Regions from separate parts of the Anabaenopsis sp. NIES-4685 genome, predicted to be linked through region 2. Evidence: riboswitches for the same ligand, from Rfam matches in the RefSeq annotation. Region 2 holds a riboswitch; the other holds the start of a gene.
The links. Region 2 has a riboswitch for cobalamin ahead of cobG (precorrin-3B synthase). Riboswitches for the same ligand answer to the same signal wherever they lie in the genome.
Positions count from the first base shown of each region.

Region 1 (6,827 bases), 720 kb from region 2:
CAATTGCTGACCATTGACTTGAATCGCATGGAATTTGCCAAGCGCCGTTCTCAGCGCGATCGCGCTTGTCCTGTATGTGGTAACACTGCGCCTTGGAGATATGGTCACTCCCCATCAATGGAAGCTACCAGCAATTGTACAACGTAGTTTTAGTCATAATTGACACAAATCCCCACACTAGAAATCGGCAGGAAAGGTAATGGCTGTTAGCTTAACAGAAAAAGCAGAATTTCGTCTGCGGGCATTTTTACGAAGTTCAGCCTCTGATAATAACGAGACTAAAAAAGGTATCCGTGTATCTGTGCAAAATGGTGGTTGCAGTGGCTATGAATATGGTCTTGAGATCACCAGCAAACCAAAACCAGATGACTTGGTAATTCAGCAGGGGAATGTGCTGATTTATGTTGATGCCAAAAGTGCGCCGTTATTAGAAGGGGTAATCATCGACTTTGTAGAAGGGGTAATGGAAAGTGGCTTTAAGTTCACTAACCCTCATGCAAGTGATACCTGCGGTTGCGGAAAATCCTTCAAAACAGATGATGGCACACCTACGGGGATACCTTGCAAATAGTACTTGGAATTGAACCCCATCAATGTGCTGCTGTCTTCCGCGTTGCTACTCGCAGAGTTCACTAGATAAACTTCGAGAAATCCATCTGAGCGTCTAAATTTTGAGGAGAATCGGAAAATGGCTACCTACCAAGTGAGATTAATCAACAAAAAAGAAGGACTGGACACCACAATTGAAGTAGATGAAGATACTAACATTGTGGATGCAGCAGAAGAAAATGGTATTGAATTACCTTTCTCTTGTCACTCAGGTTCTTGCTCGAGTTGTGTAGGAAAAGTTGTAGAAGGTGAAATTGATCAATCTGATCAAAACTTCTTAGATGACGAGCAAGTATCTAAAGGATTCGCTTTACTTTGCGTTACCTATCCTCGCTCTAATTGCACAATTAAGACCCACCAAGAAGCATATCTTGTATAGAATATTGCTTAAACCGCTACTATCAGCAATATTTGCTTACAGCAGTTTTCACCGAGATAAACTCAAGATTTATTGATATTCATCTGTGTTTATCTGTGGTTCATTATCTTTTCATCTACTACACCCACTGCTAAACTGCAATCAAGATGAAGGATGAAGTATATCCTTCATCTTTTTTTTAATTACAGATTTTTGCCTCAGTACAATTTATCTGTAAGGGCGTAGGTACTGCTGGAATACGGGCTAAAATTCCTTTCTTGAGAGGTTCTGGACGTTCACCCCAGGGTAACAAACCTTGTGGGTGTGCATAATATTTACCAGCACACTGGAATATACCCTCTACTTCTGCTGGCGATAGCTCAGGAGACAGATCCCCGAAAAGATAAGTATATTTATCATGTGAAGCAAAGGAAACAACACAAGAGCGATCGCATGCGCTCATACATTCTACCGGTTGAATCCTAAACTCCGTGTTCAATTCCCAATGGGGATAATGTGCTTGTAAGTGCTTGAGAAGTATTTCTCCCCCACTTTCACCCACACGTTTACCACCTTCCCATTTACTCCCACAGGTTGTACAAACAAATATTGTATGTTCTGCTCTCATCTATACCTCGTAGATTGTAGCTTAATTTACTTTTATATCGGCGGGTATTCTGACTTAGGCAATTTTAAATTTTAAATTTGGTGTTTTTGGTGTTTTAAATCTCAAACTAAAAATCTAAAATCGGTTTACAGCTGCGGGACAGCGCCGGACTTACACCGAACTTTCCCCCTTACCTCTAATAGTTAATTTCTATTAGAACCGAATATATAGTAATTTAGCATATTTTCGTCAAATTTATCACACATTAAATCAGAAAGTTCAGACATCCTGTAAGGCATTTACGGCATCAGTAGCAGTAAGTAAGCTACAACATGGCCTAAATACAAACGATACAAAAAAATATCTAGTTTATTAGATTTGTAATTTAGCTGTATATTTAGCTGCATTTTTAGATTTTCTTCAGCCAATTATTCTACAGATGTATGGGGATCTTTATAAATCATTCATAATTCAAACTTATCAGAGTGATAATATATAAATAAGCTAAATTGTTGCTAGTGAACTTAAATCTCAAAAAACCCTGCCAAGATTTATCTCTGAACTTGGGTGCAGCTAAAACTTCAGCATGACCGGAGATAGATGCAACAAAAAAATCATGATAATCTGCGTAAATCTTATTCTGGACTTTTTCTAGTTCGCTATAAACCTCTATTCAAATTGATGAGTCCGTTTAGGGATATCAAGGATTAGTTATGAATCAGATCAAAAAGCAAAAATTGAGTGAAGTTACCCAGCAATGGCTGATAGCAAATGGTTATAATCCCAATAACTTAAATCGACAAGGTAAAAATGGCGACACAGCCTTGATAAAAGCTACTAGAGAAGGAGTATATGCAGTAGTCAAAGAGCTAATTGACTTAGGCGTGAATATTAATGCCAAAAATTATGATCGCAATAATGCTTTATGGTTTGCTTGTTGTGGTAATCATTATGAGCTAATTAGCTTACTCCTAGCTACAGAAATTGATATTAATAACCAAAATGATAACGGTGCAACTGTTTTAATGTATGCAGCATCAGCAGGGAAGACGGGGGTGGCTAAGTTACTTATACAACACAAACCTAACTTAAATTTAAGGAATTTTGATGATTGTAGGGCTATAGATTTAGCTAGCAATATGGAGATATTAAGGTTACTTCAAAACGCCGAAAGGTAATAATTTAGACAGGCTTTACTAATATGCTACTAAGCATTATTACTTATCTATACAGGTGAGTCCAAATTATGTAGATCCTTACACTCATCCCCATTAATTTAAAGTTTATGCCAAATTTTAGGGGGGTGAAATTAAATCTCAATAATCCCCTGCATTCGTTTATCTGGCTAACTAGTGCAGTTACCCAGGAAAGGGCTTTATATCCTAGGGAGGTTTATCTACTTCGTGGGATGTGGGGAATGGTGGATGGTATCTATCATTTGGAAGTTGACAATAATTGTCTCGCACTCACCTATGAATTAATTGATGATGGAGTATAAAATCATATTATACCAGCAAAAAGTATCAAGTGATGCTTTTTTTAAATTAGTTGTGTTTATTATAGGTCTAGTTGGAAATATCAGGATAGGAGACTAAGATATTGCTTTCTGGATAGCGGTCATCATTTAGGGGTGATTGCAGCATCAGCTGATCTCCATAACCAAGATATACAACTTATTTTTGACTTTGATAAACTTGATGTCAATAGGTTGTTAGGCTTGAAAAATAAAGAGCTTATCACTGCTGGGGTAATCTCAGTCCAAATCCAAGACAAGCCAATTAGAGCTTTGGGACTGCGGGTTTCTTTTGTCTGGGGTACACATTATTTTGAAGCTGATCAATTTATTCAATATAGGTATCAAGCAACCGCTTTGCAGCAGAGTCCAGTACAGCCATTACAACAGCCACAGTTTAACTTTGACAGAGATAAGTTTTATCCTATTGTGTGAAATAGACGTTGAGCGAGACGTTTCCGGAAACAGTTTATTTCTCAAGAAGATTATCTATATCTCTGGCGACAAATCGCACAACCAATACCAACAGATGATTTTGAGAAAATCGAAATTTACTCTGTTATCGCGTAGAGGGGATGTTACCTGGATTATATAAAGGTACACATTTGCTCAAAGCGGGTGATTTCAGAGAACAGACGGGTTACTAATGCGTCAATCAGGCCATTCATTGTCAGAGGTGGCGCTGTAACTTGGTTTTTGGTATCTGAATAGACAAATTATCAAACAGCTATGCAATTAGCTGGTTTTGTGGGAAACAAAATTTATTTAGTTAGCAACTATTTGGGAATTAATTGTACTGTAATTGGTGCTTTTTATGATGAGGAAACTCAAGATGTTCTCTATGGAATGGCTATTGGCAAATAACTAGGATCATAACGAGAGATGGCTAAGAATAATTTCTATTTTGATAGTGATGATTCTCATCCTATGCAGCCGACATCGGCAGATATTATACTACGGCAACAACTAGAGTATTCTATTAGTAGGTATTTTTATCACGGGTGCGATCGCACCATTCAAAATCTACTCTCTAATTGTCGCTGGTATGTGACAACCCGCGCTAATGCGATGACACTAGTAATTGAATGTCCGGATCAAGTTACTAACTGGCGGGTTTTACAAAAAATTGTCCCCATGGGAACATTACTTCACTCTATTATCAGCAGTGCTAAAATTCGGGTTTGTCCCCCCGATAGTCAGGGTGTACCTTTTGAAATGAGGGTAGATGAACTTTCAGTTTATCGTGATTGGGCGTAATTAGTGATTCAATTTACTGACTAATTCTTGAAAAACTAAATCAGCAGAATTTTGCACTACCGGACTTAGCTCTAGTCCTAAATTAAGATTGGCAGCTTCAATCAGGTAAACTGTTACTTGTTGGGGAAAGTCTTGATTAAAGATTTTCCTCCCAGCTGCTAAAGCATGATCCCAGCGAAAATCATGTAAGTTATAACTAGGTTCTGGTAATGCTTCTAGTTCTTGTCCGGGGACTTGAAATACAGCACCTGGTTCTGAACCTGTGGAACTAGCATCAATAATTATTAATTCTTGACTACCTCTAGCTTGAAACATTACTTCCATCCCAGCGGTTCCACAGTCATATACTTGCACATGGGGATGGGGATTTTGGGCTAGATATTGTTGTAGGCGTTGAGCAATAATTACGCCTACAGCGTCGTCACTGCGGTTGAGGTTACCGCAACCGATAATAGTTAACAAGAGTTTTTTAATTAGGTCATCATTGGTGGCTAAATCAGAGGCTGCGAGTGATACACGAAACCTCTGAATAATCAGTTATGGAAAAGACTATAATTTCACATCATATTTTTTGGCAATTTCCATAAACTTTTCACACTGCTTTTTTGATGCGTCCGTTAAGATCATTTCTGCTTGTTGTGGAGTATTGCCATCTTTAGGAATTAAATACTTGACATAAAGTGCTATAAAATCGGCTATAACTGCCAATCCAGATAAACCATGTTGGTCAGCTTCTTTCCCGGCGATCGCAGCTACTAAACCAGCTTTAATGGGGTCAGGTTTCACCTTCATAAACTGGTCAATGAGTTGGGTAATATACTCTGTGGGTGGTAAGTTATTTAACTTACTTTGGTCTGGAGTAAAATTACATTCTGCGGCTTTTGCTTGCTCTAAAACACACCATTCTATGAATTCTTGTAGTGCGGCTTCAGGGAGGCGAGGGAGATATCTATGTAGCGGTATATCAGACACAGGCTTACCGTGTAAATTGATTTTTTGTGAGGTGCATCATAGCTAGCCTAACCCATTACCGCTATTACTTTTAGTATGTTAAGCTACGATATGTCCAGAATAGGCATTGTTGAGAAATTAGATTATAATCGTCATAAATAACAGGTAGTGTTTATGGTAACATCCTCCCTAGTTAGTCAAACCAAATCACCCCCAGGGATAGTCATCACTTGGGAACCATTACCGCAGGACTTAGACCTAGAGGATGAACCGGTGGATAATACAGGACAACCACTATTAGCAGGTGCATTAAGAGAAAGTTTAGAAATTGCTGGTTTTATCCAACCACAAATGTTAATCGCCGCTAACTTTGGGCTATGTGCTACCCTTGATGGCCAGTTTATTGCTAAAGCCCCGGATTGGTTATATGTACCGGGAGTTAAGGAAATATTACCAGATAGGAAAAGCTATACACCCCACTTAGAGGGAGATATTCCCGCCATAGTCATGGAGTTTCTTTCAGATAAAGAGGGAGGGGAATATTCAGTCAAACGTACATACCCACCCGGTAAATGGTTTTTTTATGAACAAATTTTACAAGTACCAGTGTATGTAATTTTTGAGCCAGAGGGAGGACTATTAGAATATTATCAGTTAGAAAATGGGCGGTATGAGTTAAAGTCAGCGGATGAAAATGGCCGCCACTGGGTAGAGAGTATGGGGCTATTTTTGGGAACATGGCGGGGGGACAAGGAAGGGCGCAGTGGTTATTGGTTGAGATGGTGGGATAATCAAGGTAACTTGTTACCCTGGGCGGTGGAGAAGATTTTACAAGAAAGCCAACGCGCCGAACAAGAGCGCCAACGTGCCGAACAAGAGCGCCAACGCGCCGAACAAGAAAGCCAACGCGCCGAACAAGAGCGCCAACGCGCCGAACAAGAGCGCCAAGAAAAGGAAAAACTCAGAGCCTATTTACAATCCCGGGGAATTGATCCTGATATTTTGTAGGGTGGGTCAAATAATCATGGATAGCAACAATTAACAACTTGCTGCTACCAAGACATCAAACTACACCTAAGCAGTACGAAAACGTGCCAACTCTGCGCCAGTTTTCGCATCGTGAGCGTGAACAGTACACACTAAACAGGAATCAAACGATCGCGCCACGTGACCAACCTCCACCGGGTCGGTAGAATCTTCTATGGGTGTCCCGATTAAAGCTTCTTCAATCGGACCGCGGTTACCTTCTCCGTCACGGGGCCAATATTCCAAGTACCAGGAGCAATTACTTGGTAATTTTTAATTTTACCCTTTTCTACCTCCACCCAGTGAGACAAAGCTCCCCGCGCTGCTTCCGTTGCGCCCCAACCCTGGCCATCTTTTTCTGTAGGTTTAATATACCAAGGGTCATTTAATTTAAACTCCCGTAAGCAGTGTTCAGCTTGGCGATATAATTTGACAATCTCGTGCAATCGTCCTAACTGGCGTAAGTGAACACTAGCACCACCCATGTGCTTAAATACATCTAGGAT
Region 1 is NZ_AP043602.1:144,592-151,418, reverse strand. Features, by position in the region: gene AC6IZ0_RS00685 (HesA/MoeB/ThiF family protein) at 1-147, shown strand, start outside; gene AC6IZ0_RS00680 (HesB/IscA family protein) at 200-571, shown strand; gene AC6IZ0_RS00675 (2Fe-2S iron-sulfur cluster-binding protein) at 689-988, shown strand; gene AC6IZ0_RS00670 (DUF1636 family protein) at 1,167-1,595, opposite strand; cobalamin riboswitch at 1,618-1,813, opposite strand; gene AC6IZ0_RS00665 (ankyrin repeat domain-containing protein) at 2,288-2,752, shown strand; gene AC6IZ0_RS00660 (hypothetical protein) at 2,860-3,072, shown strand; gene AC6IZ0_RS00655 (hypothetical protein) at 3,205-3,522, shown strand; gene AC6IZ0_RS00650 (nitroreductase family protein) at 3,817-3,951, shown strand; gene AC6IZ0_RS00645 (hypothetical protein) at 3,970-4,344, shown strand; gene AC6IZ0_RS00640 (hydrogenase maturation protease) at 4,345-4,806, opposite strand; gene AC6IZ0_RS00635 (hypothetical protein) at 4,894-5,316, opposite strand; gene AC6IZ0_RS00630 (Uma2 family endonuclease) at 5,470-6,303, shown strand; partial or broken gene AC6IZ0_RS00625 (nickel-dependent hydrogenase large subunit) at 6,370-6,827, opposite strand, start outside.
Region 1: another riboswitch for cobalamin. It lies ahead of AC6IZ0_RS00670 (DUF1636 family protein); the one in region 2 lies ahead of cobG (precorrin-3B synthase).

Region 2 (6,827 bases):
CTGTAATTGCTCAATCTCATATCGATTAACAAATTCTCCAAAGGATTCATTGCTGTTTCGGCATTGCATTTTATACACTTGTAACATCTGTTCTAACAATACAGGTATCTCGTCCATACTCACATATTCATAAAGTTGACGACCAAATTTTTGGTTGCTCTCACCTGTACCAACATAAATCTGATAAGCTCCCAAAGTACCATTTTTTGATTCTAGGCTGACACCAAGCATAGTAATATCACTATTACGATGGTGGGCGCAAGATTTTTCGCAGCCGCTAAAGTGAATATGAACGGGGTAATTGAGGCTAACATGAGTTTTGAGATAATTTGCTAAGATCAAAGCGTCACCTTTCGTATCCGTAGCTGAAGCTGCACAACCTTGATTACCAGAACAAACCACTAATGCACTATTGATATTACTCCCTGAGAAATCTAAATTTAAAGTAGCTATTTCATGCTTAACATTGGGAAGCGATCGCCGAGGAATGTCAGTCAACAGCAGATTTTGCCAAGGAGTTAACCTGAGATTCCCACTACCAAATTCTGTTGCTAAATCAGCTAAACTCCGCATTTGCTGACTTTCTAACCGACCCAGAGGTAAAACCACACCAATATAAAATAAGCCCTGCTGACCCTGGGGATGAACGCCGATATGTGGATACTTAAAGTTTAATGTTTTTTCGGTCACGAGACGGGATGAAGAATTGGTTCTGTCAAAGCGCTGATGGAGAGTGAGTTTAAAAGCTAAGAGTTTTTCAACTTCTTTAAGATAACTTTCACAACCCAATTTATTTAATAACTCTCGCAAACGCAGCTTGCGTCCACTGTGAGGATGGGTATGATTTCGGTAAACCTCAGCCAAAGCTGCTAAAACTGGTAAACATTGCTCTGGCAATAATACAATTCCCATATCAAGGGGTGGTTTTCCCCGATCGCCGACGCTCAAACACAGACGAAAATAAACTTTACCATCAATTAAAACAGCAGCGAACATGATATCGTTGAGGCGATCGCATACGGAAACTTTACCACCACCATCAAAAGCAACACTAAATTTTGCCGATAGTCCTGATAGGTTGGGGTGTGCGGCGATATAATTATCCCACTCTTGCACAAAGGGACGGGTATCAATTAATTCTTGGGTATCAATACCAGCCGTAGGACTGGTCATAATATTACGAATGTGGTCAACAGCGAAATTAGCAGCACCAATACCTATATTTTGTAAATTCTGGAGAACGCTGGTATTTATTCCCGAACGCAGTTCCCGGATTTGGAGGTTAGCGCGATTAGTCACATCCACATAACCACCCCCATAATTCTCCGCTACATCTGCGATCGCATGACATTGTTTACTATCCAGAATCCCACCTGGTATTCTGATGCGAGATAATATCCCATCTTGGGCTGGTGTATCATAAAATAATCCAGGACATAAGGCAAAACCGGACAGCAAAATATTCACTCCTTCCCTGTGCGACGCAGGTAGTAGATAATGTGTCTTGATGACACTGTTACGGTTGGCATTCTGACTTGGCAAGTAAAAAAACTGAACATTCTGCTTTGGTCTTACCATTACAGCTGCGGCACAGTCCCGGAATTACACCGGAGTTTCCCAACCTATTTCCTTACTAATCTAACATGATCAGGTATTCAGCCCACCGGATGCTGCATTTTTTTTAATATTCACTTAAATATCGTACTGAGTATATCTGGATAGTGTATTTACAACCTCCATTAACCCTATGATAATGACTTAGGGTAATTACGCAAAATTAACTAAATCAACTAAGGTGTCAGGCTGGAACCGCACTACACAGGAAACTAAGCATCCACGATAATGCTCAGATGTAAACACCAATAGTGTGATATTAGTGGAACCAGGATCCAAGATGCGCTTCACCTTGCAAACCTGCATCTTATTCTTACAGTAGGCAATAATGCGATCGCCTGCTTTGACATCCAACGCTTTAATTTTCAACTAATAATCAACCTAATTATGAAATTTAACCAAGTCAAGTAAATATATATTACCATATATTACTTGTGTAAAACTTGTAATGCACATTGATTATAACACACTCATAAAAGTTGGAAAATTCCGCAATTTTGGAGCGGAAAAACTACCACATCTAGTGAAATTATTATCAGCTTCTATGACAGGTAAATGGCTATCGATTGTTGGTATTGGTGAAGATGGGTTACAGGGTTTAAGTGCGATCGCACGTTCCCTGATTGACCAAGCTGAGGTGATTATAGGGGGCGATCGCCATTTGGCCATGTTACCGGGAGTGTACCGAGGAGAGAAGATAACCTGGACATCACCCATTACCACCTCAATAGAAGAAATTATCCGCCGTCGGGGTCAATTAATCTGTGTATTAGCCAGCGGTGACCCCTTATGTTACGGTATCGGTGTCACCCTTACCCGACAATTCCCCCTAGAAGAAATCACCATCATCCCTGCGCCTTCTACCTTCAGCCTCGTTTGTGCCAAACTAGGATGGTCTTTAACCGAAACAGAAACCTTGAGTTTGTGCGGTCGTCCAGCGTCTCTTCTCCAGTCTTACATTTATCCCCAGGCGCAACTGTTAATTTTGAGCGCCGGAAAAGACACACCGGCAATTGTTGCCGAAATCTTGACAAATCGCGGTTATGGTGGTAGTAAAATTACTGTTCTAGAACATCTGGGTGGTATTCAGGAAAGAATTGTACAAGGTACAGCCGCATCTTGGAGTGAAACAGAAATTGCCCCTCTCAATGCGATCGCAGTTAATTGTATTGCCGATCCTGGGGTAATACCCTTACCCAGATTACCAGGATTACCAGATCATGCCTATCATCACGATGGACAATTAACTAAGCGAGAAGTCAGGGCGGTTACCTTGGCAAAATTAGCCCCCACTCCCGGAGAACTATTATGGGATGTCGGCGCGGGTTGCGGTTCAATTTCCATTGAATGGATGCGTACTAATTCCCGATGTCAGGCGATCGCCATTGAACAGAATCCTGGTAGACTAAAGTACATTGCAGACAACGCCGCCGCTTTAGGAACCCCCCACCTCAAAATTATTCCCGGTCAAGCACCATCAAGCCTAAAAGATTTACCTACACCGGATGCTATATTTATCGGCGGTGGAGTCACGGCGGAAGACCTTTTTGATACCTGTTGGACAGCATTACGTCCCGGTGGGCGGTTGGTAGCTAATGTTGTCACCATAGAAGGGGAGCAAACCTTATTTAAATGGTATAATCAAGTTGGTGGTAATTTCACTCGTGTTTCTATTCAAAGAGCTGAACCTATTGGTAAGTTTTTAGGTTGGCGAGCTATGTCCCCTGTGACTCAGTGGGTGGGAATGAAGTTTTAAACGCAAAGGGGCGCAAAGGTAAGCGCAAAGGGGCGCAAAGGGTTTTTTATCACCACTGTCTAAGACTTCATTGGAATCATATGGGACGTAGATTTCAGGGGAAGTAACCATATTTAAAACCTGAAGGTATAGAGTGAATTGCTAGGGTTTCATCCTGAAGCCAGAAGTGAACAGCTTTCATACTATCTATTCTATGAATATAAATATGGGAAATGTACCTCTAGCATCACATTTGAGGTCGTGACCTGATACTGTGCTGGAGTTGCTCATGTATGAATGTTTGGTGACTTGTTTAGACACAGATGAAAAAATCACTCTATGTCAGTTTATTTTGCAATTAAGTGCTACCAATAAACGTTACTTCCTAAGAAACGAGATTTTACATATTTTTGCGGATTACTGTCAAAGGAAGCAAAAGCCAGCTTATTTTTACTACTCTTCTTCTGTTGGCAGATTAATTCACAATACCCATGAGATGATTTTAGAATCGGAAGGTACTTGGTTTGTTCTTCGCCCCAGGATTGCTAGCCAGGAAGTTTGGCGACTGCAAGCTGACTGCTCTAGATTTGAGCCAGTGACACCCCAAGCATGGTTAGATGTCAGCGATCGCCTGGTTAACCGCTACCAACCCCACATTCTAGAAATTGACTTTCAACCTTTTTACCCCAAATCCACCAGAATTACTGACCCCAGAAACATTGGTCAAGGATTAGCCTTTCTCAATCGTTACTTATGCGATCAACTGTTGACTGACAGCAATTATTGGTTAGAGGTGTTATTTCAAGCATTATATCAACTAACTTATGATCAAAAACCCCTGCTAATTAGCGATCGCATTTCCGGGGGTATCCACCTCACGCAGCAAATTAAACAAGCCCTAAAATTTTTGGAGCAATTACCCCCTGAAGAACCCTACGCCAATTTTCGCCCTCACCTACAAGAACTAGGTTTTGAACCGGGGTGGGGTAATACATCTGGGCGCATATCCGAAACCCTAGAACTGTTAGAACAACTTATACGCAGTCCCCAACCCGCTATCTTAGAAGCATTTGTCACCCGCATTCCTGCTATTTTTCGCGTGGTTCTCATTTCCATACATGGTTGGGTTGCTCAACAGGATGTTTTAGGTAGAGATGAAACACTCGGTCAAGTGATTTATGTCCTAGAACAAGCCCGCAGCTTGGAAAATCAACTACAAACAGAAATCAAACTAGCAGGTCTAGACTTATTGGGAATTCACCCCCATGTAATTATTCTTACTAGACTTATTCATAACTGTGAAGGTACAGAATGTAATTTGCGGCTAGAGAAAATTCATGACACTGCAAACGCTTGGATCTTGCGAGTTCCCTTTGGTGAATTCAATCCTGAGATTACTAATAATTGGATTTCTAAATATGACATTTGGCCTTATTTAGAACAATTTGCTGTGGATGCAGAAAAACAGCTATTAGCTCAATTTCGAGGTTGTCCGGATCTGATTGTTGGTAACTACAGTGATGGTAATTTAGTAGCCTCCCTTCTTTCCCAACGCCTGAAAGTCACTCAGTGCAATATTGCCCACACTTTAGAAAAACCCAAACATTTATTTAGTAATCTATATTGGCAGGACTTAGAAGAACATTATCACTTTTCCGCACAATTTACCGCTGACTTAATCAGTATGAATGCTGCGGACTTTATCATCACTTCATCCTATCAAGAAATTTTCGGCACGCCAGATACAATAGGGCAATATGAGTCATACAAGTGTTTTACCATGCCCCAGCTATATCATGTAGTTGATGGCATTGATTTATTTAGCCCTAAATTCAACATGGTACCCCCCGGTGTCAGTGAAAATGTCTTTTTCCCTTATAGCCACAAACATAGGCGGGATGTTGAATTTACCAACAAAGTACATGATTTACTATTTACTCGTAAACATCCCCAAATTCTCGGTCATTTAGACCACCCTCATAAGCGACCCATCCTCAATGTTGTCCCCATCACCTCAGTGAAAAATCTTACAGGTTTAGCGGAATGTTTTGGCAAAAATCCAGCCTTACAAGAGCATTGTAACCTGATTTTTATTACTAGTAAACTGTATCCCACCGAAGCAACCAACCCCAGAGAAGCAGAGGAAATTCAAAAACTCCATGACATAATTAATCAATATGAGCTACACGGCCATATACGCTGTATAGGGATGCGTCTTCCCAGTCGTGAGCTAGGAGAAGCCTACCGAGTCATTGCGGATGCTCAGGGAATTTATGTTCACTTTGCCCGGTTTGAATCCTTTGGTCGCAGCATTCTGGAAGCCATGGTTTCCGGTTTACCCACTTTTGTGACTAAATTTGGTGGTGCTGTAGAAGTTATTGAAGAGCAGCAAAATGGATTTCATATTAACCCTACAGACGAAAAAGAAACAGCAAACCAAATTTTGAGCTTCATAGAAAAATGTGATACTCAACCCCAACTCTGGAGAGAAGTTTCCCAAAGCATGAGCAAACGTATTCTAGATAAATATAATTGGAAAATCAACAATAGTCAAATGCTCTTGCTGGCTAAAATATTTAGCTTTTGGAACTTTGCCGCTCCTGAAAATAATGCAGCCAAACATAGATATATAGAAACATTATTCCACCTGATTTTTAAACCCAGAGCGGAAATAATTTTACAACAACATATGCAGAATTCTGTCATCGTTAAAAATTAAAAAGTTTTGCTTCCTAATTGGGAATTTAGCACAGGGATTGAAGATGAATAAAAAAAGTGATTATAACCACTTCATATATACAGATTGGATATTAATTGAAACTGCATTTGACCCTGAGCAGTTACATTCGAGAGAAACCATCTTCACCATCGGTAACGGATACCTGGGAACACGGGGGAGTTTTGAGGAAGGCTATATTCGTGCATTACCAGCTACTTTTATCAACGGTGTCTATGATCATGTTCCTGTAGTTTATACTGAACTCGCAAATTGTCCAGATTGGTTACCATTGATACTGAATGTTAATGGCGATCGCTTCCGTTTCCATGAGGGAGAAATATTACAGTACGATCGACAACTAGACCTACGTCAAGGGATTCTCAGCCGTTCTGTACGCTGGTGTAGTCCCACTGGGCAAACCATAGACATTGAGTTTGAACGATTTGCTAGTTTAGCTGATCAGCACGTATTAGGGCAACGCTGCCAGATAACGCCTGTAAATTTTGATGGGGTAGTCGAACTTCATGCTAGTATTAACGGCTACCCAGAAAATCAAGGTTTCAACCACTGGGAAGCAATCGACCAGGGTAAAACCGCAGCAGGAATCTGGTTACACAGCAGAACTCGCGGCTCCCGGATTGATATTGGTATGGCTGCAAGGGTGGTATTATCAGGAACTGAATCCGCTTTACAAGTGCATACTGCTCCTGGCTACCCCACGGTAACTGCAACCTTTCTGGCTACACCACAGCAGACAGT
Region 2 is NZ_AP043602.1:4,069,038-4,075,864, forward strand. Features, by position in the region: gene cobG (precorrin-3B synthase) at 1-1,467, opposite strand, end outside; adenosylcobalamin-variant (AdoCbl-variant) riboswitch at 1,516-1,634, opposite strand; gene AC6IZ0_RS17575 (hypothetical protein) at 1,768-1,983, opposite strand; gene cbiE (precorrin-6y C5,15-methyltransferase (decarboxylating) subunit CbiE) at 2,159-3,370, shown strand; gene AC6IZ0_RS17585 (sucrose synthase) at 3,639-6,068, shown strand; gene pgmB (beta-phosphoglucomutase) at 6,112-6,827, shown strand, end outside.